DNA from 2 places in the Mesorhizobium sp. WSM4848 genome. Region 1 is predicted to be linked to the other one. Evidence: predicted binding sites of a transcription regulator. Region 1 holds the regulator's gene; the other holds the start of a gene.
What was found. The regulator LexA, encoded in region 1, represses DNA repair genes until DNA is damaged. The targets are predictions, from matches to a motif close to TGTTCNNNNTGTGTTCNG.
Positions count from the first base shown of each region.

Region 2: a site for LexA is predicted at 4,146-4,163, ahead of recA (recombinase RecA). Genes of this name have one in related genera too.

Region 1 covers NZ_JBVVPX010000004.1:196,009-203,172, reverse strand. Annotated here, with positions in the region: gene AC0L16_RS06470 (ComEC/Rec2 family competence protein) at 1-1,864, shown strand, start outside; gene lexA (transcriptional repressor LexA) at 1,858-2,595, opposite strand; gene AC0L16_RS06460 (molybdopterin molybdotransferase MoeA) at 2,700-3,905, opposite strand; gene moaC (cyclic pyranopterin monophosphate synthase MoaC) at 3,905-4,402, opposite strand; gene trpC (indole-3-glycerol phosphate synthase TrpC) at 4,469-5,320, opposite strand; gene trpD (anthranilate phosphoribosyltransferase) at 5,325-6,335, opposite strand; gene AC0L16_RS06440 (SurA N-terminal domain-containing protein) at 6,332-7,164, opposite strand, start outside.
Region 2 covers NZ_JBVVPX010000006.1:41,494-48,657, reverse strand. Annotated here, with positions in the region: gene alaS (alanine--tRNA ligase) at 13-2,679, opposite strand; gene recA (recombinase RecA) at 2,925-4,022, opposite strand; gene AC0L16_RS08225 (carbohydrate kinase family protein) at 4,297-5,229, shown strand; gene AC0L16_RS08220 (TfoX/Sxy family protein) at 5,302-5,625, opposite strand; gene AC0L16_RS08215 (GFA family protein) at 5,715-6,212, shown strand; gene sufA (Fe-S cluster assembly scaffold SufA) at 6,399-6,779, opposite strand; gene AC0L16_RS08205 (SUF system Fe-S cluster assembly protein) at 6,870-7,164, opposite strand, start outside.

The DNA of each region.
Region 1 (7,164 bases):
CGACGTGATGTCGACCGCCCGGCCGACACTGCGTTATGCACCCGAACGCGTCAGGGTTTCGGCACGCAAGATCCCCGCTGGGATGACCGCAGGCTCGGTGGCAACCGGCTATGTGAGGCTTTTGCCTCCGACTGGCCCGGTCAGGCCGGACAGCTTTGACTTCTCCTTTGACAGCTATTTCGCCGGTATCGGTGCCAGTGGCTTTTTCCTCGGCAGCCCAAAGATCGTCGTTTCCGAAGAAGCACCGTTTACCGCCCGCCTTTCTTCGTCGATCGAGAAGGCGCGCGAAGCCATCGCCGACCACATCAGGGACAGCATCGGTGGTGCCGAGGGGGAGATCGCCGCTGCGCTGATCGTCGGCGTGCGGGCCGGCATCCCCGAAGCGATAAACGAATCGATGCGGCGCACCGGCATCTACCACATCATCTCCATTTCCGGCCTGCACATGGCGCTTGTCGCCGGCACCGTCATGGGATTGCTGCGCGGCGCCTTTGCGCTGTTTCCCGACTTTTCGTCGCGCCGGCCGGTCAAGAAATATGCGGCTGCTGCCGCACTCGTCTCCATCGCTGCCTATCTGATTTTTTCCGGTATCGTGGTCGCGGCTGAACGCAGCTTCATCATGCTGGCGGTAATGCTTGTAGCCGTGCTGTTCGACCGGGCGGCACTCACCATGCGCAACCTTGCGATTTCGGCCATCGCCGTCATCATCGTGTCGCCGCACGAGGTGGTCGGCGCAAGCTTCCAGATGTCCTTCGCCGCGACTGCGGCTCTCGTGGGTGCCTATGCCGGTTGGTCCGACTATCGTGCCGACAAGGCCACGGCGCCGCGCCAAAGACGGTCACCGGTCGTTTTCGTCACCCAGAAACTCGTCGCTGGGGCAGGCACCATCGCAATGACCTCCATCATTGCCGGCAGCGCCACCGCGCTCTTCGCCATCTGGCACTTCCAGCGCGTCTCGCCGCTCAGCCTGTTCGCCAATCTGGCCGTCATGCCGATCGTCACGATCGTCATGTTCCTGGCCGTCCTCAGCGCCTTGGCAATGCCTTTCGGCCTCGACGGCCCTTTCCTCTACATGATGGGCAAGGGGCTGACGGTGATGATTGCAATTTCGGGATGGATTTCGGAGCGTTCGCCGGTCGATGCAGTCGGACTGATTTCGTTGCAGTCGGTTCTGCTGGTGACGGTCGCCCTGGTCATCGCCACGATGGCGACGACATGGCTGCGGCTTGCGGCACTTCCCTTTGCGCTCGCCGGCCTGCTGACGATTTCGGGGACGCGCAACCCCGACGTGCTGATCTCGGAGGATGCGCATCTGGTGGCGCTGCCGATCGGCGGCGGCGAACTTGCCGTCAACCGGATGCGTTCGAACGAATTCACCACCGACAACTGGAAACATGCGCTGGTTTCAACGACGATCGTCGAGCCGGAGACATTCGAGAAAGGAGATGTGCAGTCCGACATCGCCGATCCGGCCGACCTGCCGCCGGGAGCGCCTTTCACCTGCACTGCCGGCCTGTGCCTCGCCCGGCATCCGTCCGGCGCGCTCATCGCGGTCGCCGACGACCGCAAAACCGCGCGGCCAGCCTGTGCCTTTGCGGATCTGATCGTCATCGACGATGCCACAGCCTATTACAAACCCTGCCGCAATCCGCTGGTTCTCGTCGTCACCAAACGGCAGCTCGCTCGCATGGGCAGCGCCGCCGTCTTCTTCGATCCGCTATCGGCGACGACGCGCGCAGAAATCCGTTTTGCCGTCAGACAGCCATACAGGCCCTGGCATGAGCAGCGGCGATTTTCGCGCGAGGCGAGGGGCCTGCCGCCCTACCGCAAAGCCGAGAAACCCAAGAAGCCTGCCGCTCAGTAACGCCGGATCAGTCCGACGAGCTTGCCCTGCACCTTGACCCGGTCCGGCCCGAAGATGCGTGTCTCGTAGGCCGGATTGGCGGCTTCCAAGGCGATCGAGGCGCCCTTGCGGCGGAACCGCTTCAGCGTCGCTTCCTCCTCGTCGACCAGAGCGACAATGATCTCGCCAGGCTGGGCCGTATCGGCGTTGCGGATGATGACCGTGTCGCCGTCGAAGATGCCGGCCTCGATCATCGAATCACCCTTGACCTCCAGCGCGTAGTGCGTGCCGCCGGTGATCATGTCCGGTGGCACCGAGATCGAATGCGTCTGGTGCTGGATGGCGTCGATCGGCACACCGGCAGCGATGCGGCCCATCACCGGTATGGAGACGGTGGCAACGACGTCGTCGTCATTGCCGGCCGCACGCATGCGCGAAGGCGCCGGCTTGATCTGGCGCCCGAGGCCGCCCTGCCCAAGGCTGCCTTGAATGACGCTCGGCGAGAATTTGCGCGCCGCATTGAGGCCCGGCGCGATCGAATCGGGCAGGCGCAGCACCTCCAGCGCGCGGGCGCGGTTGGGCAGGCGGCGAATGAAACCGCGTTCCTCCAGCGCCGTGATCAGCCGATGGATCCCCGATTTGGAGGCGAGGTCGAGCGCTTCCTTCATCTCGTCGAACGAGGGCGGAATGCCGCTTTCCTTCAGCCGCTCGTGGATGAACATCAGCAGTTCATGTTGTTTGCGTGTCAGCATCGCGACCCCCAACAGAATCAGAAAAACAAACCCAGAACAAACACTATCTGTTCCAGTTGTGTTCCGCAACCATTTAAAGTTTAATGAATGCGTTGACGTTTTGTTCAGCGTAGCATCAGCACCCTGCAGGCGGTGCCGGCCGCGCCTGCGGCAGCGAATGGTTCGCGCACGATCAGTCCGTTGGCGTCGGCCAGCATTCTGAGCATCGAGGAATCCTGGATACTGAACGGCGTTGCCTCAAGCGTGCCAGCTTCTTCCTTCACCACCGCGCGTACATAGTCCTGCCTGAGATCGTTGGCCGGCATGGCGGCGCCGAGCCGCGCCTGGCGCATGTCCTGACGGAAGGCGCGGCCGCCGAGCCGCGCCAGCAGCGGCTTCAGAAAGAGCTGCGTGCAGACCAGGCTGGCCACCGGATTGCCGGGCAGGCCTAGGCAGCGGATGTCGCCCAGCCGCCCGAACATCAGTGGCTTGCCGGGCCGCATGGCGATTTTCCAGAAATCGAGCGCCATGCCTTCGCCGGTCAGCACGTCATGGACGAGGTCGTGGTCGCCGACCGAGGCACCGCCCAGCGTGACGATGACATCGGCGCCTGCGTCGACCGCTTTTTTGACCAGCGCGGCGATCGCCTCCTTGCGGTCGGGGGCGATGCCGAGATCGAGTGCGCTGGCGCCGACCGAGCGGACCGCGGCGGCGACGCCATAGGCATTGGAGGAGATGATCTGGTCGGGGCCAAGGTCGCTGCCCGGCGGCAGCAATTCGTCGCCGGTGGCGATGATGGCGACCAGCGGCCGTTTCACCACGCTGACCTGCGGATGGTTGGCCGACGCCGCCAGCGACAATGCCGCCGGATCAAGCAGGCGGCCTTTCTCCAGCAGCATGTCGCCCTGCGAGAAATCGAGCCCGAGGCGGCGGATGTTGCGGCCTTCAACCGTCGGCGCGGTCACTTCGACCATGCCGCCGCCGAGGTCGCGGACATTCTCCTGGATGACGATTGTGTCGGCGCCTGCGGGAATCGGCGCGCCGGTGAAGATGCGCACGGCCTGCGCCGGGCCGACTGCTCCGGCAAAGCCGCGTCCGGCCGGCGCCATGCCGATCACCGAAAGTCTCGCGGGCACGGACGCGACATCGTCGGCCCGCACGGCATAGCCGTCCATGGCTGAGGCGTTGAATGGCGGCTGGGTGCGGAGCGCCATGAGTGGCCCCGCCAGCACGCGGTCGGCGGCGACCATCAGGGCGACGCTTTCAGCCTGCAAGGGCGCAGCATCCTCAAGCAGGCGCTCGAGCGCCTCGGCGACCGCAAGCAGCGCCATTATTGGCCTGCCCCCTGGGCATCCGCCGTGTAGTCGCCGGATTTGCCGCCGGTCTTTTCCACCAGCCTGATGCCGGAGATCGCCATGGCGCGATCGACCGCCTTGGCCATATCATAGATGGTCAGGCAGGCGACCGAGACGGCGGTCAGCGCTTCCATCTCGACGCCGGTCTTGCCGGTGACGCGGGCCAGCGCCGTGACCTTCAGGCCGGGCAGCTTCGCGTCCGGTTCGATGTCTACCGATATCTTGGTCAACAGCAGCGGATGGCAGAGCGGGATTAGCTCATGCGTCCTCTTGGACGCCATGATGCCGGCGATGCGCGCCGTGCCCAGCACGTCGCCTTTCTTGGCATCGCCGTCGAGAATCATTTTCAGCGTTTCGGGCCGCATCGAGACAAGACCTTCGGCGATTGCCGTACGGGTCGTCTCCGCCTTGTCGCCGACATCGACCATATTGGCTTCGCCTTCCGCGCCAAGATGGGTGAGGGCGGCCGACATCGTCAGGTCACCTTGGAGCGACGTGCGTCCGTTTGGACGCACAAACTACGCTCTAACGCTTTGTATCTATGCATCATGCTCTCCGAAAATCGATTCCGATTTTCGGGCAGATGCATTGGCGGGCGCCTTGCCCGTCAAAAGCAGGTGCGTCGCAGTGGCCACGTCCTGTTGCCGCATCAGGCTCTCGCCGACGAGGAAAGTGCCAATGTCGCTCCGTTCCAGCCTGCGGCAGTCTACGTGCGAGAAAATACCGCTCTCGCTGACCAGCAGCCGGTCGGCCGGCACCATCGCCGCGAGCCGCTCCGATGTCTCGATGCTGGTTTCGAACGTCCGGAGATTGCGGTTGTTGATGCCGATCAGCCGCGACGACAGTTTCAGCGCGCGTTCCGTCTCGGCCTCGTCATGCACCTCGACCAGTGCGTCCATGCCGAGCTCGAAAGCCGTCGTTTCGAGTTCCCTGGCCACGGCGTCATCGACGCTCGCCATGATGATCAGGATGGCGTCCGCGCCCCACGCACGGGCCTCGAACACCTGATAGGGCTCGAACAGAAAATCCTTGCGCAAAGCGGGCAATGTCACGGCGCTGCGTGCATCGGTGAGGAATTCAGGCGCCCCCTGGAAAGACGGCGCATCGGTCAGCACCGACAGGCAGGCAGCCCCACCTTTGGCATAGGCCCTGGCCAGCGCCGGCGGATCGAAATCGGCGCGGATCAGGCCCTTGGACGGGCTCGCCTTCTTGATCTCGGCGATCAGCGCGAAACTGCCGGATTTGCGTTTGGCTTCAAGGGCCGAGAGAAAGCCGCGTGGCGCGTCGGTAGCCTTTGCCCGTGCCTTGATTTCGGCAAGCGGCACCCGCGCCTTCGACGCCGCGATCTCGTCGCGCTTGTAGGCTTCGATCTTGCGCAGGATATCAGACACGGCGCTATCCGTTCGAAATCTCGACCAGCCGGTCAAGCACTTTCAGCGCCCGGCCGCTGTCGATGGCTTGCGCCGCCGTCGCCATGCCATCGGCAAGCGTCGTCGCCTTTCCCGCCACCACCAGTCCGGCGCCGGCGTTCATCAGCACCGTATCGCGAAAGGCACCGGCAGCGCCGCCCAGCATGTCGCGCAGCGCCTGGGCGTTGTAGGCGGCATCGCCGCCGCGCAATTCGTCCTTTGTATGCCGCTTCAGCCCGACCGCTTCCGGGGTCAGCGTAAAGCTGCGGATCTCGCCGCCGACCAGTTCGGCGACTTGGGTTTCGCCGGTGGTGGTGATCTCGTCATAGCCGTCGCCATGGGCGACCCAGACGTGGTCGGCGCCCAGCGCCTTCAACGTCTCGGCCACGGGCATGATCCATTCCGGCAAGAAGACGCCAACCATCTGCCTGACGACACCAGCCGGATTGGAGAGCGGGCCAAGCAGGTTGAAGATGGTGCGGGTGCCGAGCTCGGCACGGATCGGGCCGACATGCTTCATCGCCGGATGATGCGCCGGCGCGAACATGAAGCCGACGCCTGCGTCGAGGATGCAGCGGCCGATCGTTTCCGGCGGGATGTCGAGCTTGACGCCGAGCGCGGTCAGCACGTCGGCGGCGCCGGTCTGCGAGGATAGTCCGCGATTGCCGTGCTTGGCTACCGGCACGCCGCAGGCGGCGATGACGAAGGCGGATGCGGTCGAGATGTTGACGCTGTGCGAATTGTCGCCGCCGGTGCCGACGATGTCGATGGCGCCAGCCGGCGCTTCGACGCGCAGCATCTTGGCGCGCATGGTGGCGACTGCGCCGGAAATCTCGCTCACGGTCTCGCCGCGCACGCGCAGCGCCATCAGGAAGCCGCCGATCTGGCCGGGCGTGGCGTCGCCCGACATGATGATGTCGAAGGCATCGCGCGCTTCCTCGAAGGAAAGGGAGCTGCCGGCGGCGACCTTGGCGATATGGGTCTTGAGCGCGCTCATCTGGTCAGGGCCTGGGCAACGGCGGTCTGGTCGATGCGAACGTCATATTGCGTCTGCAGCTGCGCCACCAGCTGGTCGAGCAAGTCGTCGGACATGCCGGCGGTGAACGATTTCTGCGCGTCGTCCGGCACCGAGCTGGCGTCGGCTCCGGCAGGCTCGAACACTTCGGCGATCCTGAACAGGATCTGTCCGTCGCCGGTGGGCGAGGCGATCAATCCGGTCCCGCCTTCGCCTTCGCCGAACATCGCAGCCGCCCCTTCCTTGCCGAAATCGGCGTCGTCCGCGCCGCGCTTGACGCCGCGCTTGGTCTGTTTCTCAAGCTTGAGCTCGCTCGCGATCACGTCGAGCGTGGTGCCGGCCTCGAGACGCTTTTCGAGTTCCTGCGCTTTTGCGGTGAGCCGCTTGGTCGTTTCCGCCGCCGTCCAGTCGGCCACCACCTTCTGGCGGACTTCATCCAGCGTGCGGTCGCGGGCCGGCGTGATCGAATCCACCTCGTAGAACACGAAGCCGTTGTTGGCGGTGGTGAGGTCGGGATTCTCGGTGCCGGGTTCGGCATCGAACACCGCCTTGATGAGCTCCGGCGATTCCGGCAGATCCTTGACGATGGTGCCGTCCGGCGTCAGGCCGGTGCGATCGATCGCGTCGATGGTGACGACCTTCAGCTTCAGTTTTTCGGCCGCTTGCTTGAGCGTGCTGCCCGAAGCGCGGCTATCTTCGTAACTGTCATGCACGTCGAGCAGAATGCGGCTTGCCTCGCCCAGCGCCAGGTCCTTGCGGATGTCGGCGGCCACTTCGGCCAGCGGCTTCACCACTTCGGGCTTGATCTCGG
Region 2 (7,164 bases), on a different contig from region 1:
CCAGCAAACCGATCAGGCCGCCTCCAGGGCGGCCTTCACCGCAGCGATCGCGTCTTCGGCCCTCGAGGCGTCCGGGCCGCCGGCCTGGGCCATGTCAGGCCGACCGCCGCCGCCCTGCCCGCCCAATGCCGCCGACGCCACACGCACCAGATCGACAGCGCTGAAGCGGCCGGTCAGGTCGTCGGTGACGCCGACCACGACGCTGGCCTTGTTGTCCTCGCCGGCGCCGACGAAGACGACGACGCCGGAGCCGAGCGACTTCTTGCCGGCATCGGCCAACGGCTTCAAATCCTTCGGCGCGACGCCCGATACCGCCTTGCCGAGGAAGCCGACACCGGCAATGGTCTCGTTCTCGGCAGGCACGCCAGCTGGCGAGCGGTCGCCCAGCGCCAGTTTCTTGCGCGCTTCGGTCAGTTCCTTCTCGAGCTTCTTGCGCTCGTCCAACAACGCCTCGACGCGCGCCGGCACGTCGGCCGGCGAGATCTTCAGCGCGGCCGCGGCCGCCTTCAGCCGTTTGTCCTGCTCGTCGAGATGCTTTCTGGCCGGCTCTCCGGTCAGCGCCTCGATGCGGCGCACGCCGGCAGCGACGGCGCTGTCCGACACGATGCGCACCAGGCCGATATCGCCGGTCGCCCTGACATGGGTGCCGCCGCATAGCTCGACCGAATAGGGCCGGTTGGCCTTGGCGCCATGCAAGCCCGTGCCCATCGAAACGACGCGCACTTCATCGCCGTACTTTTCGCCGAACAGCGCTATGGCGCCTTCGGCAATGGCATCGTCGACCGACATCAGCCGCGTGGTGACCGGGCTGTTCTGGACGACGATCTCGTTCGCCATCCGCTCGACCTCTTCGATCTCGTCAGGCGAGATCGGCTTGTTGTGCGAAATGTCGAAGCGCAGACGCTCGGGCGCGACCAGTGAGCCCTTCTGCGCGACATGGGTGCCTAGCACCTCGCGCAGCGCTTCGTGGATCAGATGCGTTGCGGAATGGTTCGCGCGCAGCCTGGAGCGGCGCGCATGGTCGACCTTCAGCTCGACGGTCGCGCCCGTGTCGACCGTGCCGTCGGCCACCTTGCCGAGATGCACGAAAAGCCCATCGGCCTTCTTCTGCGTATCGGAGATCTCGATCAAGAACCCTTCGCCTGAAATGACGCCGGTATCGCCGACCTGGCCGCCGGATTCGCCGTAGAACGGCGTCTGGTTGACGACTACGGCAACCGCGTCGCCCTTGGCGGCGCTGTCGACGATCTTGCCGTCCCTGACCAGCGCCTGGATGAGGCCTTCCGCCTGCTCGGTCTCGTAGCCGAGGAACTCGGTGGCGCCATGCCTCTCGCGCACCGGGAACCACACTGTTTCGGTCGCGGCCTCGCCGGAACCAGCCCAGCTCTTGCGCGCCTCGGCCTTCTGCTGCTCCATCGCATTGGTGAAGCCGGCAAGATCGACCGAGATGTTGCGCTGACGCAGCGCGTCCTGGGTCAGATCGAGCGGAAAGCCATAGGTGTCGTAGAGCTTGAAGGCGGTCTCGCCATCCAGCGTGTCGCCGGCGCCCAGCTTTTCCGTCGCCTCCGAAAGCAGGCCCAAGCCGCGCACCAGCGTTTTGCGGAAACGGGTTTCTTCAAGCTTCAGCGTCTCGGTGATCATCTGTTCACCGCGCACCAGCTCCGGATAGGCCTGGCCCATCTCGCGCACCAGCGCCGGCACCAGCCGCCACATCAGAGGATCACCGGCGCCCAAAAGCTGCGCATGGCGCATGGCGCGGCGCATGATGCGACGCAGCACGTAGCCGCGGCCCTCATTGGACGGCAGCACGCCGTCTGCCACCAGAAAGCAGGACGAACGCAAATGGTCGGCGATGACGCGGAACGATCCGACGCTGTCGGCATCCGGACCGCGGCCGAGCGCGGATGACGCAGCCTCGATCAGGTGACGGAACAGGTCGGTCTCGAAGACGCTCTCGACCCCTTGCAGAATCGAGGCCATGCGCTCCAGGCCCATGCCAGTGTCGATCGACGGGCGCGGCAGGTCGATGCGCTCGTCCTTCGTCACCTGTTCGTACTGCATGAACACCAGGTTCCAGAATTCCAGGAAACGGTCGCCATCTTCCTCGGGGCTGCCGGGAGGGCCGCCCCAGATGTGCTCGCCACGGTCGATGAATATCTCCGAGCACGGACCGCAAGGTCCGGTGTCGCCCATTGCCCAGAAATTGTCCGAGGTCGGAATGCGGATGATGCGATCGTCGGAAAAGCCGGCGATCTTCTTCCAGTAGCCGGCAGCCTCGTCGTCGGTGTGATAGACCGTGACCAGCAGCTTGTCCTTCTTCAGCCCGAACTCCCTGGTGATCAGGTTCCAGGCAAGCTCGATGGCGCGCTCCTTGAAATAGTCGCCGAACGAGAAATTGCCGAGCATCTCGAAGAAGGTCAGGTGGCGCGCGGTGTAGCCGACATTGTCGAGGTCGTTGTGCTTGCCGCCGGCGCGAACACTCTTCTGAGCCGTCGTGGCACGCGAATAGGGTCGCTTTTCCAGGCCGGTGAAAACGTTCTTGAACTGCACCATGCCGGCATTGGTGAACATCAGTGTCGGGTCGTTGCGCGGCACCAGCGGGCTCGACCCGACGACCTCGTGACCCTCCTTGCGGAAATAGTCGAGGAATGTCGACCGGATCTCGTTCACGCCACTCATGAATAATACTGCCTTTTAGTTTTTGGAGAGAGCCGTCGGCCCGGCCGATGACAAATGGACATGGCCTTTTAGCCGCCGCGTCGCAGCCTGTCCAGAAACACGGAATTGGGCCAATTTGCGGGGCTTGCCGGTCATCTCAAATGCAAACCGCCGGCGCTAGGCCGGCGGTTCGAAACGCAACAATACAGACACAGGCTGGAGGTGATGAGCCGGACTCATGGCCAAACTCCGACCAATGCCGAAGCCTACATGGCGCCAGCTTCGTCCTCGAAACCATCGTCTCCGCCTTCGGAACCACCATTCTCGAGGAATTTCTCCGCAATCAGCCCGGCATTCTGCCGTAGTGCCAATTCGATCTCGCGCGCCGTGTCGGGATTGTCGCGCAAGAACAGTTTTGCGTTCTCGCGGCCCTGGCCGAGACGCTGCGAATTGTAGGAGAACCAGGCGCCCGACTTTTCGACCACGCCGGCCTTGACGCCGAGGTCGACCAGCTCGCCGGTCTTGGACACGCCCTCGCCATACATGATGTCGAACTCGACCACCTTGAAGGGCGGCGCCAGCTTGTTCTTGACCACCTTGACGCGGGTCTGGTTGCCGACGACCTCGTCGCGGTCCTTGACCGAGCCGATGCGGCGAATGTCGAGGCGCACCGAAGCATAGAATTTCAGCGCGTTGCCGCCGGTCGTGGTCTCGGGCGAACCGAACATGACACCGATCTTCATGCGGATCTGGTTGATGAAGATGACCATGGTGTTGGAACGCGAGATCGAGGCGGTCAGCTTGCGCAGCGCCTGGCTCATCAGGCGGGCCTGCAGGCCGGGCAGCGAATCGCCCATCTCGCCTTCGATTTCGGCGCGCGGCGTCAGCGCCGCGACCGAATCGACTACCAGCACGTCGATGGCGCCGGAACGCACCAGCGTGTCGCAGATCTCCAGCGCCTGCTCGCCGGTATCGGGCTGCGAGATCAAGAGGTTTTCGAGGTCGACGCCGAGCTTGCGGGCATAGACCGGGTCGAGCGCGTGCTCAGCATCGACGAAGGCGCAGATGCCGCCCTTCTTCTGGGCCTCCGCCACCGTGTGCAGCGCCAGCGTCGTCTTGCCCGAGCTTTCCGGCCCGTAGATCTCGACGATGCGGCCGCGCGGCAGGCCGCCGACGCCGAGCGCGATGTCGAGGCCAAGCGAACCGGTCGGCACCGTTTCGATCTCGACGACCTGCTCGTTTGCGCCGAGCCGCATGATCGAGCCCTTGCCGAAGGCACGCTCGATTTGCGACAGCGCCGCATCCAGAGCCTTTGATTTGTCCACTGCTTTGTCCTCTACAAGCCGCAAAGAATTCTGAGCCATGATACATCACCCCGTGGTCGTCAATGAAGGCCGGACAATCCGTAATCCCTATCAATTTGTACGTTTTTTGTTCTCGTTTGGCAAGGGGAGACAACCAATTGAAAAACCAACAATATCCGTATTTGTTCTTTTTTTGTTTTGGATTTCCACCCCAGGATGTATCCCGCTTCGCCCGCAGGATTCGGCTGGGCATCTTCCGAATCGCGGCTTCTGGTTGCCGGGTTCCGCCGGACAACCTAGTCTTCACCCGGGCAACAAGGTCATCTCACCGGGCATGCTGAAGTCGCCGACAGTTCTGGCCGTAGGCGGCGCCTATATCGAGCGGCGCGGCCAAGTTTTGGGCGCCTTTGTGCCGGCGGTGTCGAATCCCGGCACGATGCGCGAGGCTGTCGGCGGCGCCGTCTTCAATGCGCTGCGCTGCGCCGTGCGCCGCGGCGTCTCCGGCGCGCTGCTTTCGGTTCGCGGCGGCGATGTTCTGGCCGACATGGTCTCGCGCGCCGTCGCTGCGGCCGGTATTGCCGATCTTTCCGTGGTGTTCCTCGATCGCACGACGCCGAGCACCACAGTGCTGATCGACGGCGACGGCGCCCTGATCGCCAGCCTTGCCGACATGGCGCTCTACGACCTGGCGCTTGCCAAGCAGATCCGCCGTGCCAAGGTGCGCGAGGCGATCAGCACCGCCGATGCGGTCCTGTGCGACGCCAACCTGCCGCCGATGGCGCTGGAGCGGCTGGTGACGCTCGCCGCCGGCAAGCCGGTGTTCGGCCTCGCAGTCTCGCCCGACAAGGCGGCGCGGCTCGCGCCGGTGCTGGGCAGCCTGGCGCTGGCCTTCATGGACCGGCGCGAGGCCGGCGCGCTTACCGGCGCCGACGTCGATGCTGACGATCGTGGCATTGTCGACGGCCTAAGACGCGACGGCCTGAAAAGCGGCGTGGTCACCGCTGGCGAGGGTCCAGTGCTCGGTTTCGACGAAGCCGGCGCCTTCTCGATCCTGCCGCCTACGTCACAAAAGCCGGCGGATGCGACCGGCGCCGGCGACGCATTGGCCGGCGCGACGATGGCCGCCCTGCTGCGCGGCCTGACGCTGCGCGCAGCGTTACGCGAAGGCGTTGCCGCAGCACAGCTCGCCGTCGAGAGCGCCGCCTTCACGAGCGCTGTCTTTGCCGAGGCGCTGGCATTCGTGCCCGAGGCGCGCGACCTGGCATGAAATCCCGGATGTTGGCGCCGCCCCTCAACAACCTGAAGCGATTATCTAAAGCTGAGCGGCTAGCGGACATACCTACTTGCCGGCCCGCAGCCCCGCCTCATAGGCCCGGCGTGCCCAGACCGCCATCTCATCCGGATCGTCGAAGGCGCTGTCGGGAACGCTCCAATACGGCATCGACACCAGCTTGCCATGCCGCGACCCCGTGTAGGTCCATTGCCGGCAGCCGGCCGCCTCGAATTCGGGCGCGCTTTCCGCGTCGGCTTTCAGCATCAATTCGCCGCGAATGACGATGGCGACGATGACGCCGTCGAAATAGATGCCCTTGCCGCCGAACATCTTGCGAATGCTGACCGGGCCGAGGCCTTCGAACAGTTCGGCAATGCGTTCATTGTCCATGCCGCGATCATGTCATCCGGATTTCCCCTTGTCATCGCCGCAACCGGCACCATCCTGACAGTTGGAACAAATTTCGTCGGAGGTTTTTCATGCCGCTTCTGCTCAAAGGGTCCTGCCGGTGCAATGCCGTCCGCTTCGAGGTGGAGAGCCACACGCCGGTGCCGTTCATGCTGTGCTACTGCTCGATCTGCCGCAAGCAGCAGGGTGGCGGTGGCTTTGCCATCAATCTCGGCGCCGATTACGAGACGCTGAAAATCAAGGGCAAGCGCAATCTTGGCGTCTACCAGGCCGAGATCGAGGACGACGAGCATCCGCAATGCGAGATCTCGTCAGGCGAGCGGAATTTCTGCAAAAAATGTGGTTCGGCACTGTGGCTCTATGACCGGACCTGGCCAGAACTGGTCCACCCCTTCGCCTCGGCGATCGACACAGACCTGCCGAAACCGCCTGAAAAGGTGCATCTCATGCTGAAATACAAGGCGAACTGGGTCGAGCCCGACATCGGCAGGAAAGACAAGAGCTTCGACGTCTATCCCGAGGAGTCGATCGCCGATTGGCACAAGCGGACGGGGATGTGGGTGGATTAGGTCCTTCTCCCCGCTCGCATAGGCTAAGCCCCTCACCCGGATTGCCAACCGAATTGCGAAGGGCAATTCGGGGCAATCCGACCTCTCCCCGAGGGGAGAGGAGGTCGCCAGCGTTGATGCAAGCCTCTTCTCCCCAGCGGGGAGAAGGTGGCCCGAAGGGCCGGATGAGGGGGCACGGGGAGAAGATCAGGCCGACGCGCGCGCCTCGGCCAAGGCCTTCAAATCGGCCGGCTTGAGTTCAACCGATTCGCCGCAGCCGCAGGCCGAGCTCTGGTTCGGATTGCGGAAGGTGAAGCCGGTGCGAAGCGTCGTCTGCTCGAAATCCATTTCGGTGCCGAACAGGAAAAGCGCTGCCTCAGGCGCGACATAGACATGGGCGCCGTCGCGCTCGATGTGATCGTCCTTGGTGTTGGGTTCGGTCACCAGGTCGACCGTATATTCCATGCCGGCGCAGCCGCCCTTCTTGATGCCAAGGCGAATGCCATGCGCATTCTCACGGGTCGCGACGATCTCGCGAACCCGGTCGGCAGCCTTTTCGGTCATCGTGATGACGGCGAAGCGTCCCATTCTTTAGTCTCCGCGTTCACGCAGGTTCAAGGCCTGCGGAATGAGTCTTCACCTAAAATGGTGAAGTTTTCTGCCTGGCGCAAGTGCGCCTCAATACCAGCCCACCGCGACCTGCGCCTCTTCCGACATGCGGTCGGGCGACCAGGGCGGATCGAAGGTCATGTTGACCTCGACGCCTGAAACGCCTTCGACGGCGCCGACGGCATTCTCCACCCAGCCCGGCATTTCGCCGGCCACCGGGCAGCCCGGCGCGGTCAGCGTCATGTCGATCTTGACCGAGCGGTCGTCCTCGATGTCGATCTTGTAGATCAGGCCGAGCTCATAGATGTCGGCCGGGATTTCCGGGTCGTAGACCGTCTTCAGCGCCGAGACGATGTCGTCGGTC